Regions from separate parts of the Bradyrhizobium sp. MI1.4 genome, predicted to be linked through region 1. Evidence: predicted binding sites of a transcription regulator. Region 1 holds the regulator's gene; the other holds the start of a gene.
The links. Region 1 encodes LexA, which represses DNA repair genes until DNA is damaged. Its sites were predicted from a motif close to TGTTCNNNNTGTGTTCNG; they were not measured.
Positions count from the first base shown of each region.

Region 1 (7,565 bases):
GTGCTCGCGCGTGACGTCGTGGCGCGGCGCACGCAGCCGCCGCAAGCGATGTCGGCGATGGACGGCTACGCGGTGCGCGCGGCCGATGCCGCGACGATCGATTCGGAGCTCACCGTCATCGGCGAAGTCGCAGCGGGCCGACCGTTCGAGGGGACGGTCGGAGCCGGCGAGGCCGTGCGGATCTTCACCGGCGGCGTCGTTCCCTTTGGCGCGGACGCCGTCGTGATCCAGGAGGACACGGTCGCCGCCGGCAAGCGCATCACGATCAAGGAAGCCGCGATCGCCGGCCGGCACATCCGCCCCGCCGGCGTCGATTTCCGCGAGGGCGACGTGCTCCTGCGCAAGGGAAGCCGTCTGACCGAGCGAGACCTCGCGCTCGCCGCCGGGATGAATCATCCGCACCTTGCCGTTGTCAGGCGTCCGAAGGTCGCGATTCTCGCCACCGGCGACGAGCTGGTGATGCCGGGCACCACGCCCGGCCACGGCCAGATCGTCTATTCCAACGGCTACGCCCTGCACGCGCTCGCCCGCAGCGAGGGCGCCGAGACCATCGACCTCGGTATTGCCGCCGACACGCTCGAGGCCACCACCGCCGGCATCCGCCGCGCCCGCGAGAGCGGCGCCGACGTCCTGATCACGACCGGCGGCGCATCGGTCGGCGACCACGATCTGGTCCAGCAGGCACTGCGGGACGAAGGCATCGCGATGGCGTTCTGGAAGATCGCGATGCGGCCAGGCAAGCCGATGATGCACGGGCGACTCGGCGCAATGGGTGTGATCGGCCTGCCGGGCAATCCCGTATCGTCCTACGTGTGCGCTTTCCTGTTCATGGTGCCGCTGATTCGCGCCCTGTCGGGCCGTTCAGTGATTCACCATCGCCGTGAACGCGCCGTGCTCGGCCGCGACGTCGGCGCCAACGACCAGCGCGAGGACTATCTGCGCGCGCATCTTGAGGAGCGTGACGATGGCACACGCGTCGTTGTTCCCGTCAATCATCAGGACTCTTCGCTGCTTGCGAATCTCGCTGCAGCACAGGTACTTCTCGTCCGCGCACCATTCGCGCCGAAGGCCGAAGCCGGCACGGCTTGCGAAGTGTTGCGGCTCCCCGTCTGAGCGCCCCCGCAACGCGCGTTCCGCGCACTTTGCTCTGTTCACGGTAAATTAAGCAGTTGCGGAACATGTATCGAACATATAGTGTCTGTTCATGATTTGTTTCGAGCATGCAGCGGCTTATGGCCGAATTCAGCGTCTCGGAATCGGACGACATCAACCGGGGGACTTTGGTCGAGATGTTAACGCGCAAACAATACGAGCTTCTGCGGTTCATCAGTGAACGTCTGAAGGAAAGCGGCGTGCCGCCCTCCTTCGACGAGATGAAGGATGCGCTCGATCTGCGCTCGAAGTCGGGCATCCATCGCCTGATCACGGCGCTCGAGGAGCGTGGCTTCATCCGACGCCTGCCCAACCGCGCCCGTGCGATTGAAGTCATCAAGCTGCCGGAGCTCCAGGCAGCCGCTGGCAGCCGCCGCGGCTTCACGCCGAGCGTCATCGAGGGCAATCTCGGCAAGGTGCGTGCGAGCGCGAGCCTGCCCGCTGACGAGGGCGAACGTCCCGTCGCGGTGCCGGTGATGGGCCGCATCGCGGCCGGCACGCCGATCGAGGCGTTGCAGACCCGCAGCCATACTATCAGCGTACCGCCTGACATGCTCGGCTCGGGCGAGCATTACGCGCTGGAAGTGCGCGGCGACTCGATGGTCGAAGCCGGCATTCTCGACGGCGACATGGCCCTGATCCAGCGCAACGAGAGCGCCGATACCGGCGACATCGTGGTGGCGCTGATCGACGACGAGGAAGCGACACTGAAGCGCTTCCGCCGTCGCGGCGCCTCGATCGCGCTCGAGCCCGCCAACGCGGCCTATGAGGTCCGCATCCTGCCGCCCAACCGGGTGAAGATTCAGGGCAAGCTGATCGGGCTTTACCGGAAGTACTGATACCGGGAGTCTTTCTATCGGCAGTACTTCATATCGGAAGCACTTCATGCCGGAGGTGCTTGGCGCCTCGCGCGCTTCCGATCGACATCGCCGGTCAGAGATTGGAGCGGATCATCGTCCGCTCCGGCTGGATAGCCTTTCTGGTTCTGCACAGACTATCCGGCCCCTCCTCCAACGCTGGCTCCTCGCCACGCCGACGAAGCAGCACCGCTTCAAGCAGCACCGCTTCGCGGCTCGGTTGTTCGAGGAAACAGCGACCAGCGGTCAAGTTCGGCCGTTGCAGCCAAGTTGGCAATGTTCGCGTACGCGCCTCCCGAATGCATCGCGGCGAGCTTTGTTCCTATTGAATTCGGGAAAGATAATGTGATCGCGGCTTGCGGAAGCCAGCCGCAGATTTGCCCACAACCAAGCAGAGCGTTCGTGCTTCCACTCTGATAGAGGCCTGCGCCTCGATAAGAGACGCGGGTTGCTATCCCAGCATGAGGAGCACCCGATGTGTGACTACAGCCTACATGCCGTCGCGTCGCGCCCCGCCGAAGTCGGCGAGACGATCGTCACGACAAGCTTCCGCGGCACCTCGACGCGCGGCTTCGCCTCTGCAGCCGATCCGTCTGTTGCCGTCTGCCTGCTGCCGGGGACGGAGCTCGCCTTCGCCGACGACGTCCGCTACGACAATCGCTGGATCTGGACGCGCACCATCAATTCCCGCGTGGGCAAGTTCGGCAAGATCGATCCGCACGTTCCCGACCGCCATCATGATGCGATCGAATTCCCCGACGGCAAATACGTGCTGGTGACGCAGCTCGTCGAAGGCCAGCGCGCGACGGTGCTGCAACTGCCGGTGACTCAGTCGGTCACCGAGCGCGAGCACAAGGCGCAGATCACCGCCGACAGGCAGCCGACCGTCACGCACCTGCCGATCGGCTGACAGAGCCGCCCTCCGGCTACGAAGTCGGAGGTCAGGATTAAATCGCCATCGCCGGCCGTGGCCGGCGAGATGGTGTGGTTTGCACCCCGCTAATCCGAACGGACGCACCGAACCACTGCGTTGCTCCGCACCATCAGATCAATCGTCGGCTTGCAGGTCGGTGTCCGCCGGCGTTGCGTCCTTGATGCGAGGCGCGGTCGACTTTGGCGCGAGGCTGCCGTCGAAATCACCCTCGCCGGCGCCGGCCGGCAACCAGGGGCGGCTCGTGCCTCTCGCCCTCACTGCCTGAACCACAAAACCGTCACCACGCTGCGTCAGCGCCAGCGCGCTCTGGCTGGCGAGCCGCTGCCGATCGACCACCATCGCCGCGCAATCAGGCGGTGCGGGACGAGTCGTCACCACCAGCGCGGCCCGACTGCAATCGTCCGCGAGAGCGTCGACGCGCAGTGCCAGCGCGACCAGCCTCCCGTCGGCCAGTGGCGTCACGCAGCCGGATTCGTCGCAGGACACGCCATCGGCAAGCGAGGCTCTGCCCGCATCGCGCGGATCGGCGTCGGCAGCGAGCCATTCCTTGAGCAGAAAGCTGTCCTTGTTCGTCCTGATCAGGTGCAGATATCCGTCCCTGCCCCGCACCGCGACGCTGGCGCCATCCCCGGCAATCAGAATGTCGGGCTGCCGCGCCGACAGTCCCCAGAGGATCGCTGCCAGCAGCACCAGGGCGCCGGACCAGCGCAGCGGCGTGCGCAACAAGCCGAGCACAATGATTCCCAGGCTCGCCGCGATCAGCGGCGCGATCCCGAACGCCGGGATGCGGCCCACCGCGCCCGGCAAGGCCGCGACCCAGCGCGAGACCGCGACCATCCACTCGATGCCAATCCCCATCAGCCACCAGAACACGCTGTCCAGCCCGAACGGCGCAGCAAGCAGCCCCAACAGCCCCGCCGGCATCACCAGCGCAGAGACCACCGGCATCGCGCCGAGATTGGCGAGCACGCCGAACGGCGTGACACGGTGGAAATGAAAGGCGGCATAGGGCGTCGTCGCAAGTCCCGCAATCAGCGAAGCCATGAACAGCATCGCAATCTCGCGCCCACCCCACATCGCAATGCGCGCAGTCGCCGAATTGTCCGGCGAGGCAAACAAATTGGGCATGCCGATCTGCACCAGTGCGACCAAGCCGAGCGTTGCCGCAAACGACATCTGAAAACTCGGATGCACCAGCGCTTCCGGCGCGACCGCCAGCACGATCAGCGCAGCCACAGCAAGCGTGCGGAAGGTGATGGCGCGGCGATCGACCATCACCGCGATCAGCACCACCGCCGTCATGAAGAACGACCTTTGCGTGGCGACCTCCGCGCCCGACAGCAGCAGGTAGAACGCAGCGGCGACCAGCGCGGCGGCGGCCGACCATTTCTTGATGGCGAAGCCGGCCGCCAATCCGGGGATCAGAGCGAGCAGCGCGCGCACCGCGAAGAACACGACGCCGGCAACGACGGCCATGTGATAACCGGAGATCGAGAGCACGTGGCCGAGGCCGGAGATGAACATCGCATCGTTGACGGGCGTGGTGATCGCATCGCGCCGCCCGGTGAGCAGCGCGGTCGCGATCGCCCGATTGTCGCCGTCGAGCGTCGCCCGGATGCGGGCATCGATCGCATCGCGCAGGCCTTGCATGAAGGCCGCGTAACGCAGCCGTAAGCCGCCGGTCTCAGGCGGCGACGCCACCGTGATGGCGCCCATCGCGAAGCCGGAGGCGCCGATGCCCTGGAAGAACATGTCACGCGAAAAGTCGTAGCTGCCGGGCCGCACCGGCGCGAGTGGCGGCATCAGCCGTGCCTTCAGCTGAACGAAGCTACCGACCTCCGGCGCGGTGCCCTTGCGGACCGACAGGCGCACGCGCTCGAGCCTGACGTCGCTGCGCTGCGCCTCCATCGCCGTGACGCGCAGCACGAAACGATCGGTACGCTCGCGGATGTCGCGAGCCTCGACGAAGCCCGACAACGACACCGAATAGAGCGCCCTTGCCAGCACCGGGTGGGCGATGCGCGCCGTCTTCCAGGTTGCGACGGCAAAGCCGGCCGCGACCGCCGCGATCATGATGGCCGGGGCGAACAGCCGGCTCCGCCGCAACAGAGCCGCGCCAAGCAGGAGCGCGATGGCGGTCGTGGCAACGACCCACAGCACCGGCTCATGATCGGCAGAGAAATAAAGCGCGATGCCGCAGCCAAACGCGACGGGCACCCACGGCAACAGCCGCCCGGCGCCCGCCTCGGCGCGCAGCCAGGCGCGGAGGGTCTCGGCCAGCGATGTCCAGAGGTCGAGGCCTGCAGGCGCGAGGCCGCCCGCGGACGCGGCGCGGCCCGCGGGCCACGTCCCCGCGATCCCCTGCGATCGTACCGACCGGCCCGGCTCCGCCATTCCCTGCACTCGATGATACGCAACGAAGCCAGAAGCTACCGGAACGTGCAGGTGGGCGGATAGCGGTACGGATCAGGAACGAAGGGGCGCGGCCGCTACTTTTCCTCTTCCATCGTCACGGCCACATCCGCCTTGGCCGACAGCCTGACCTTGTTGCCCTCGATATCGGCGACGAGGCCCTTGTCGATGAAGTGATGATGGCCCTTGTGGCTGCCCTCGCCGCTGTCCTTCTTGGTCAGCTTGATGCGATTGCCTTCGACCTTGTCGACGGTGCCGATGTGGACGCCGTCGGCGCCGATCACTTCCATATGCTCTGCGATGTTCTGCATGGTGGGTTCCTTGTTGGACCCACCCCAACGCGCGGGGAGCACGTTCGTTCTCTCACGAGAATGACGAAGCCGTGTGCCCGCTCGTCAGATCAGCGGCGCCTGCGACGAAGCATGGTGATTGACGATCTTCCACTCGCCGTCCTCGCGCATGATGACCCAGCTCATCTTGACCGAGAAATCGGGGCGTTCGCCGGCGAGATCGAACGAGATGGTCGCGGCCATATTGATCAGATCAGGACCTGCCTGCGCCGCCGTCACCTCGGAAAACACCGCGCTCGGCTTGCGCCAGCGCGGCAGGCCGTTGAAATAGTCTGCGACGCCGGCCCTGCCCCGGTAGAGCTTTGGGTTGGAGCCGAAGAAGAAGGCATTCCTCGCATAGAGCGATGAGAGCGCGGCCGCATCGAGCGTGGCGAAGCCGGCGCGCCATTTCGCGATGATGCCGGAAACGATAGCGTCGGCTTCGTTGCTCATTGTGGTCTCGCAGCTCTTTTCAGCCTTTGGCAACTTCCTTCGCGAACGTGTCGCGCAGACCGATAGTCCTGGAAAATACCGGTCTGTCGGACGTCGAGTCCTTGTCGCGCACGAAATAGCCCTGGCGCTCGAACTGCATCGGCTCGGTCGAATTGCTTTCCGCGACCGATGCCTCGACGCGGGCATTAGCGAGAATTTCCAGTGACTGCGGATTGAGGTCGGCGGCGAAGTTCGAGGCGTCCGGGCTCGGTTTGGCAAACAGCTGATTGTAGATGCGGATTTCCGCGGGCACGGATGTCGCCGCCGGCAGCCAGTGCATGGTGGCCTTGACCTTGCGGCCATCGGGCGCGTTGCCGCCCTTGGTCGCGGGATCGTAGGTGCAGCGCAGCTCCACCACCTCGCCGGCATCGTTCTTGATCACGCCGGTGCACTTGACGAAATAGGCGTAGCGCAGCCGCACCTCGTTACCCGGCGACAGACGGAAGAACTTTTTCGGCGGGTTCTCCATGAAGTCGTCCTGCTCGATATAGAGCTCACGACCGAACGTGATCTTGCGGGTGCCGGCGGAGGGATCATCCGGATGGTTGATCGCCTCGAGCTCCTCGGTCTGCCCCTCGGGATAATTCTCGATCACGACCTTGAGCGGCTTAAGCACCGCCATGCGCCGCTGCGACGTGCGGTTCAATTCCTCGCGGATGCAGAATTCCAGCATGCCGACGTCGACCACGCTATTGGCTTTCGCAACGCCGATGCGCTTGACGAATTCGCGAAGCGCGGCCGGCGGCACGCCGCGGCGGCGCATGCCCGCCATGGTGGGCATGCGCGGGTCGTCCCAGCCCGCGACATGGCCCTCGCGGACGAGCTGGGTCAGCACACGCTTGGACAGCAGCGTGTAGGTCAGGTTCAGACGCGCGAATTCGTACTGGTGCGGCTTCGAGGGCACCGGCAGCTTCTCGATGAACCAGTCGTAGAGCGGCCGATGGTCCTCGAACTCCAGCGTGCAGATCGAGTGCGTGATGCCTTCGATGGCATCCGACTGGCCGTGGGCATAGTCGTAGCTTGGATAGATGCTCCACTTGGTCCCGGTGCGCGGATGGTGCGCATGCAGGATGCGGTACAGCACGGGGTCGCGCAGATTGATGTTGCCCGCACCCATGTCGATCTTGGCCCGCAGCACGCGCGCGCCGTTCGGGAATTCGCCCGCCTTCATGCGACGGAACAGGTCGAGGTTTTCATCCACGGTGCGATCGCGGAACGGCGAGTTCTTGCCGGGCTCGGTCAGCGTGCCGCGCGCGAGACGAATCTGCTCCTGGGTCTGGTCATCGACATAGGCGAGCCCGTCGCGGATCAGCTGCTCCGCCCATTCGTAGAGGCGGTCGAAATAGTCCGAAGCGAAGAACAGGTTCTTGCCCCAGTCGAAGCCGAGCC
Region 1 covers NZ_JBVVPP010000027.1:5,648-13,212, reverse strand. Annotated here, with positions in the region: gene AC0L23_RS25085 (molybdopterin molybdotransferase MoeA) at 1-1,113, shown strand, start outside; gene lexA (transcriptional repressor LexA) at 1,290-1,991, shown strand; gene AC0L23_RS25075 (hypothetical protein) at 2,485-2,919, shown strand; gene AC0L23_RS25070 (ComEC/Rec2 family competence protein) at 3,058-5,337, opposite strand; gene AC0L23_RS25065 (DUF2171 domain-containing protein) at 5,433-5,666, opposite strand; gene AC0L23_RS25060 (nuclear transport factor 2 family protein) at 5,751-6,137, opposite strand; gene AC0L23_RS25055 (glutamine--tRNA ligase/YqeY domain fusion protein) at 6,157-7,565, opposite strand, start outside.

Region 2 (7,565 bases), on a different contig from region 1:
GCAAGAAAGCCGGCGTCAGCCTGTGTCCCGCGACTCCCGAAAGCACGATCGAATATGTGCTCGATCGCCTCGACCTCGTCCTGGTGATGACGGTCAATCCGGGCTTTGGCGGCCAGTCCTTCCTCGAATCCCAACTCGAGAAGATCGGGCGTATTCGAAGCATGATAGGCGACCGGCCGATCCGACTCGAGGTTGACGGTGGCATCACGCGCGACAATGCCGCCGCCGTGGCCGCTGCGGGCGCCGATACGCTTGTAGCGGGCTCCGCCGTGTTTCGCGGCAAGAGCAGCGCGGACTATGCCGGCAACATCGCGGCCATCCGCGCCGCTGCGGAAGCCGGCAGGGTTCCGATGCTGCAACATAGTTCGGCGCAGACAATGCGTGCCGGTGAGCCCGCGCTCATCCGGTAGACTGCCGGATACAGGCGGGCGAGCCGGCACCGTAATGGGGTGTGCCAGGGCGTGCCCCTTTGCACTGCAGATATACGAGGATGACCCACAACCCTAGCCTTGGCCTGCGGTAAGGTCCGAAGCGTTGAGTCCGCGCTGATTGGAACTTTCGCCTCGATACGCGTTTGCCTAGAAACAAGCGAGTCAAGCGCGCGGCGGGCGCAGCAAATCTTTTGCACAACCGCCATCGCCCTGACGCAAATAAGGGCAATAAGCTCTGTGAATGCGAGGGAGGGTCTCATGGACAACGTACGTCGCTACCGCGCGCTAGCGTCCCTCTGTCGTCAGCAGGTCGCCTACCGGCCGCTCCAGAGCTGGGAACTGCTCGGCCAGGCCGAACATTTCGAACATCTCGCCGAAGTCGAACTCAAGGCGCATTTCGACGCGTGCAATGCGCAACAAGACGAGGACGGCGTCGAGGCCACGGCGTGGGAGAGACCCGCCGCGGCGTGACGGTCCAACTTGTTCGAATATGACCTGAACTTGCCGACGCCGGCACCGCTCAAGACGCGGTTGTCAGCCCGAACGACAAGGCTTGTGACCGGCCCGACCTGGATAAGCCCTCGATTAATGCGACATCAGCGTCAGGACGGTCATGGCTTCCAGCATGGCGCGGGTGACGCCGCCGAGGAACCGTTCTTGCAAACGCGAATGGCCGTAGCCGCCCATGATCAGAAGATCCAGGTTCTCATCGGCTGCCAGCGACAGCATGGTCGGCTGAATGTCAGAGCGCGCCGCCGACAGGTTGACCGTGCGGGTCGACAGTCCGCGCCGGCCGAGATGCCTTGCCAGATTGCGCGTCGAGACTTCCTCGGGAACCATATCTGTTTCGTTGATCGCAATGATCACGATCTCCTCGGCGCGGGCCAGGAATGGTGAGGCGTCGCGCATAGCGCGCGCGGCGAGGCGGCTGCCATCCCAGCAGATGCCGATCCGTTTCGCCTTGAACGCTCCATGGAAGGTGTAGGGCAGGAAAAGCACCGGGCCACCCGCCTGGAACAGGATCTCGCCGGGCACATCGTTGTCGAGTGAGCCTTGCGCCGGATCCGGCTGGAGCACGATGCTGAGATCGTGCAGCCGCGCCATCTCGCCGAGCAAGCCGACCGCATCCCCCGGCATCGCCCCGAGTGGGTGGCATGTGTAGGAAATGCCGGCGTTCATCGCTTTGCTCTTGAATACCGCGAGCGCCGCCTCGGCCCGCTCCACTGCACTCTCGCGCTCCATCTCGAACACCGCCGCCACCGCAGCGCCGCCCTCCATGATATAGGCCGCACTGGTTGCCACATAGCCAACCGCAACTGCATCGAGATGGGCGTTGAGGCCCGCTGCGAGCGAGATCGAGCCGTCGATCACCGGGCGGATCGGCCGCTCGGTGGGGATGTGGACGAGAATGTCTTTGTACATGACGTGCCTCCGATGGACATCATCCGGTGGCCGCAGTCTTCCACGGTGCGCATGGCCCGCGTTGAGCTGCATCAAACGTGCAGCCTTGACCTTTGGCCGTATCGCCGGCCCGGCTACTTTGCCAAGATTTAATCGCGTGGACGGGACGCTGTAAGGTGGCGACCACCATGTTGGGTGCAAGGCGACTTACCCAACATGGACATATCGACATGAGCGATCACGTCAATTCCGACACCACAACGTCCCGCAAGGTCCTGAGGCCGCGCCGGCTCGCGCTGCTCGGCACCGTGGCCGCGCTTGGCGTGGCCGTGCTGGCGACTGCTCCCGGCTCTTCGCCGTTCAGCGCGACCTCCTTCATTGCGCCCGCCCAGGCCGCGGAGACCGCCGCGACACCGCCGGGCTTCGGCGACCTCGTCAGCAAGGTCAAACCCGCCGTCATTTCGGTGCGGGTCAGGATCGACCAGGACAATGATAAGAGCGCGATGCTGCAACAGAACCGGATGGATTCGGACGAGGCGACGCCGTTCGACCAGTTCTCGCGGCAATTCGGCTTCCGCGGCCCGGGGGGCATGGAGGGCATGCCGCGCCAGCGCCGCCAGATGATCACGGGTGAGGGCTCCGGCTTCTTCATCTCCGCCGACGGCTATGCCGTGACCAACAACCACGTCGTCGATCACGCCGAATCGGTGCAAGTGACGATGGACGACGGCACCATCTACAGCGCGAAAGTGGTCGGCACCGATCCGAAGACGGATCTCGCGCTGATCAAGGTCGAGGGCAAGAAGGATTTTCCGTTCGTCAAATTCTCCGACCAGAAGCCGCGTATCGGCGACTGGGTGGTCGCGGTCGGCAATCCCTTCGGCCTCGGCGGCACCGTGACCGCCGGCATCGTCTCGGCCAGCGGCCGCGACATCGGCAATGGTCCCTATGACGACTTCATCCAGATCGACGCGCCGATCAACAAGGGCAATTCCGGCGGGCCGGCCTTCGACATGAACGGCAACGTGATCGGCGTGAACACCGCGATCTTCTCGCCCTCCGGCGGCTCGGTCGGCATCGGCTTCGACATTCCGGCTTCGACCGCAAAGCTCGTCGTCGCACAGTTGAAGGACAAGGGCGCGGTCACACGCGGCTGGCTCGGCGTGCAGGTGCAGCCGGTGACGTCGGATATCGCCGACAGTCTCGGCCTCAAGGAGGCGCGCGGTGCGATCGTCGACAATCCGCAGGACGGCAGCCCGGCGGCGAAGGCGGGCATCGAGGCGGGCGACGTCATCACCGCCGTCAATGGCACCGCGATCAAGGATTCCCGCGATCTCGCCCGCACCATCGCCACCCTGGCGCCGGGCACGTCCGTGAAGCTCAATGTCGTCCACAAAGGCGACAGCAAGACGGTGACACTGGCGCTTGGCGAGTTGCCGAACGAGCGGCAGGCTAGAGCCGACGAGGGCAAGTCGCAGCCAGATGCCGGCATGCCGCCGCGTCTGGGGCTCAGCCTGGCTCCGGCCGGCGACGTGCAGGGCGCCGGCCAGAAGGGCGTCGTCGTCACTGAAGTCGATCCGCAAGGCCCGGCCGCGCAACGCGGCATCCAGACCGGCGACGTCATCCTCAACGTGGGCGGCAAGGCCGTCGCCAATATCGGCGATGTCCGTTCGGAGCTGGCGCAAGCGAAATCGTCCGGCAAGCGCAGCGTGCTGCTGCAGGTCAGAAGCGCGCAGACGACCCGGTTCGTGGCGGTGCCGCTCGCATAAGGCGAACGTCGATCGGCGCAACTCCAAAAAGGCGGCCTTCGGGCCGCCTTTCCTGTTCGCCTTCAGGATTTCCGCACATCGCCGATAACATTCTCGTTAACGGCAGGGAGGATGACCCGGTTTCGTCCGAAAAAGCCGTGTTCGCTCATCACAATTGCGGATCTCGTACAGACTCGGCGGCAATGAAGCCACCGACGATTGCAAGCGTGGAACTTCGAACTTGCCGCCGCTGAGCCGGCCGGCAATTCGTATTTGATCGGTGCCGACATGGATCGATTGAAGCTCTCGCTGAGAAGTGCGCTGCTTGTGGCGCCGTTGGTAGCGCCACTTGTGCTATGGGGTGGAAACGCTCTCGGGCGCGACGACGGCCGCTACGCGGACTCACCTCTCAAGCCGTGGTTCGACGGCCTGCGCAGCCATCTCGGTCCGTGCTGCTCGGATGCGGATGGGTTTGCGGTCGCCGATCCCGATTGGGACTCGCACAATGGACATTACCGCGTGCGGCTCGACGGCGAGTGGGTCGAGGTACCGGACGAAGCCGTGATCACCGAGCCGAACCGGGCCGGCCGCACCATGGTGTGGCCGGTGAAGACCGCGTTCGGCGTTTCGATCCGCTGCTTCATGCCGGGCAGCATGATCTGACTGAGGTCAGCGCGACCGTTTGGAGGATTTGCGCTTCGACGTCTTCTTCGAACTCTTTCTCGAAGTCTTCTTGGATGTTTTCCGAGATGTCTTCTTTGACGTCTTCTTGGACGTCTTTCGTTTCGCGGCCTTCTTCGGGACCTTCTTGCCCTTCTTGCGCGCTTTCGACAGGCCGATCGCGATTGCCTGCTTGCGGCTCTTCACGCGTCCGCCTCGACCGCCCGGTCCGCTTTTCGCGGTCCCCTTCTTGTAGCGCTTCATCTCGCCTTCGACATCGCTGCCGGAGCTGCGCGAGTAGCGGCGCTTCTTTGCCTTGCGTGCCATGCATGTTCTCCCTTGGCCTGGGAAAACAATCCGGGACAGGCATGGTTCCGAAAGTGCAAGCAACGTTCCGGATAGGCGACCTAGCCTAGAACGAATCCGCCAGCTCGATCTCCGCTTCCAGCACCTGAATGCGCCGTGCTGCCTCGCTGGAGGACAGATCCCGCGCGTATTGCGCGGGCTGATACGCCTCTTCGCTCAGCCGTTTCAGCCGGAGGCCCTGCGCCCGCGTCATCTGCTCGGTGAGGAAAGACTTGGCATCGTATTTACCTTGAACCTGCATGTCGCTTCTCCCTTCTGAAATCGTGACTTGACTATATGTTCTTATTTTGTTCTAACAAGCCATGGACAACAGAATTAATGAAATTCGACGTAAAATCAGCGCCTTGAGGCTGGAAATGGCCGATGTCGAGGCGGCCGTACGCGAGCTCGTCGAGCGCGATCGGGACTGCACGGAGAAGGCCCTGGCGCAAATGGATCTGCGCCGGAAAATCAATCTGCTGATCGGCGAATGGAAGGCTGCAGGTGGCGGCGATGTCCTGCCGAATGTCCGCGATAGGATGCGCCTTCGTTCCGCGAAGACATCAGGTAGTCCTCTGCGCGTGATCGCGAGCCGCTGAGAGCCTTGGGAGCGCACGGTGGAGGAAGTCCCGGATGCATACCGGATTCTAAAGCTGCGCGCCGAGATTCTCGAACTGGGCTCTGCCATCCGGCAGCTGCAACGCGAGGGGCTCGACGACGCCGCGGCCCAGCTCTTGATCGCGCGCAAGCGCGCACGACTCGACCATCTGGTGAAGTCAGATCCTGCAGGCGTTCATCCTGACATCCTGGGCAGCCATCGTAGCTGAAGCCTGCGCGCAACGCGAGGTGCGGGGCTCATCGATACCGCATGTTGACGAAGCGGCCCGAGAGAAGTCTGTTCGAATCCCAAAGCAAAAGGCCCCGCGATCGCGGGGCCTTCGTGTTTTCGCCGAACGCCTACTTGGTGTTGCTCATACCGGCCTTGTTGTTCGTCATGGTGCCGCCCTGGTCGGAGCCGGGGCCGGAGCCGCCCTGACCGGAGGGATCAGCACCCTTGGAGGACTTGGTGTTGGCGCCCGTGGTGGTCTGCGACGTCGACATCGATGATCCGTGTTTTGCCTTATGCGACTTGGCCTGCACTGCGAACGGTGCGGCGGCGAGGCCGGTTGCCAACATCACGGCAAGAGCGAGCTTGGTGGTCTTCATCTGCGGGAACTCCCTGAGTTGAATTGACGCAGGCAGCAAACTGCCATTCGTCGCAGGAGTTCCGAACGAAGAAATTCCGGTAAAGCACGCATAGTTCAAGATTGCTTGTCCTCGGCGAGGATGAATACGACGCCGGTCAGTGTCGCGCCGATCGCGAACGTCGTCACCAAGGTGAGGGCGAAAACGACCACGGCCTGCCTTCCGCCGTGACTCAGCAAATTGGCGACGCCGGGATTGGACAGCACGAGCAAGAGGCTGAAAGCGAGTCCTAAGGCTGCGCCCATCATCGCGTGCGTCATCAGCTTGACGAGCCCGCTGGGAGAGATCAGGTCAGACGACTTCTTCGCGCGCATGGAACTCTATCCCAATCTCGCATGCAACGCCTGCGACACGCGCCGGTTCCATCCGCATGAAGGAATTGTCATCATCCGCTTCATCCGACGTTCATGCCGGGTGGGCGAGAATGAGCGCGCAACACGGGAACATTCGATATGGGTAAGGTGGTCTTTCTCTATCGCTCTCTGGCTTATCGTAACGCCGCTGCGGACATCCTCCGCAAAGCGCGCAAGCTGCCCCGCGGCGCGGAGCGAAGCGCGGCGTGCCGCTATGCCAAGGCTCTGCGCGATCTCGCCCAAACGGAAGCCTGGCTCGAAGGACGGGTCGCGCGCGAGCCGCAAACGACGCAGCGCAGGAAGAGCGCGGCCTCCGGTTAGCCGGAAGCGCGCTGCAATTCGGCGGAGCTGGCGGCTTCGAAGTTGCCGGGCGCGGTCGTCGCGGCAGTCTTGCGGACCAACGGCACCTCGAGCCGGCACAGCAGACCCTCGGCGCGCCAATCGAATCGCGCCTGCCCGCCGAGCTGGGACTCGACGCTCGCAAGCAGGCTCCGCGTACCAAAGCCGCGGGATTTCGGCGTCATGACGAGCGGGCCGCCGGATTCCTCCCAGGTCAGCGTGAGCAGCTCGTCCTCGACCTGCCAGCCGATTGCGAGCCGTCCCGTCCGCGTCGAGAGCGCGCCATATTTCGCCGAGTTGGTGAAAAGCTCATGCAGCGCCAGCGCCAGCGTCTGGGCGGTTGCCGGCAGCAACTGAACTTCCGACCCCGCCAATTTGATCTGGCCGCCGAGGGAATAGGGCGCAAGCTCCTCGTCGATCAGCTTCGAGAGTTCGGCGCCCTGCCAGCTCGATAGCGACAGGATCGTGTGCACGCGCGCCAGTGCATTGATGCGTCCCTCGACGGCGCTGACATAGGCTTTGACCTCGTCGGCGCGGGTGAGGCGCACGATCGATTGCGCCAGCGCCAGCGCATTCTTGGCGCGATGATCGACTTCCCGCGCCAGGAGAGTCTGCCGTTCCTCGGCGCGCTTGCGTTCGGTGATGTCCACCGTCACGCCGCTGACGCGCATGACCCGACCGCTATCGTCAACCGTGGCGGCGGCCGTGCCGACACACCAGCGCACATCGCCGTCGGGCCGCACGATGCGGAACTCCGTTTCATAGGAGCGCGTGCCCTTGTTGAATTCGGCGATCGCCTTGCGCAACTGATCGACGTCATCCGGATGCAACAGCGCCTGAACGTTGGCCGGATTCACCTCGAAGCTCTCCGGGCCAACACCAAAGATGCGGTATTGTCCCTCGTCCCACATCCAGTCGCCGGTGATCCAGTCCCAGTCCCAGGAGCCCATCTTGCCGGCGGCGATCGCCATGCTGCGCCGCTCTTCGCTCTCGCGCAGCTTTGCTGTGGAATTCTCAAGCTCGGCGGTGCGTGCACGCACGCG
Region 2 covers NZ_JBVVPP010000024.1:73,626-81,190, reverse strand. Annotated here, with positions in the region: gene rpe (ribulose-phosphate 3-epimerase) at 1-410, shown strand, start outside; gene AC0L23_RS24155 (hypothetical protein) at 690-902, shown strand; gene AC0L23_RS24150 (universal stress protein) at 1,017-1,853, opposite strand; gene AC0L23_RS24145 (Do family serine endopeptidase) at 2,063-3,601, shown strand; gene AC0L23_RS24140 (hypothetical protein) at 3,869-4,243, shown strand; gene AC0L23_RS24135 (DUF6496 domain-containing protein) at 4,250-4,567, opposite strand; gene AC0L23_RS24130 (DUF3072 domain-containing protein) at 4,653-4,847, opposite strand; gene AC0L23_RS24125 (hypothetical protein) at 4,963-5,184, shown strand; gene AC0L23_RS24120 (hypothetical protein) at 5,203-5,412, shown strand; gene AC0L23_RS24115 (hypothetical protein) at 5,543-5,791, opposite strand; gene AC0L23_RS24110 (hypothetical protein) at 5,887-6,144, opposite strand; gene AC0L23_RS24105 (hypothetical protein) at 6,283-6,504, shown strand; gene AC0L23_RS24100 (HWE histidine kinase domain-containing protein) at 6,501-7,565, opposite strand, start outside.
Region 2: AC0L23_RS24130 (DUF3072 domain-containing protein) is a predicted target of LexA. The motif match lies at 4,884-4,901, and genes of this name have one in related genera.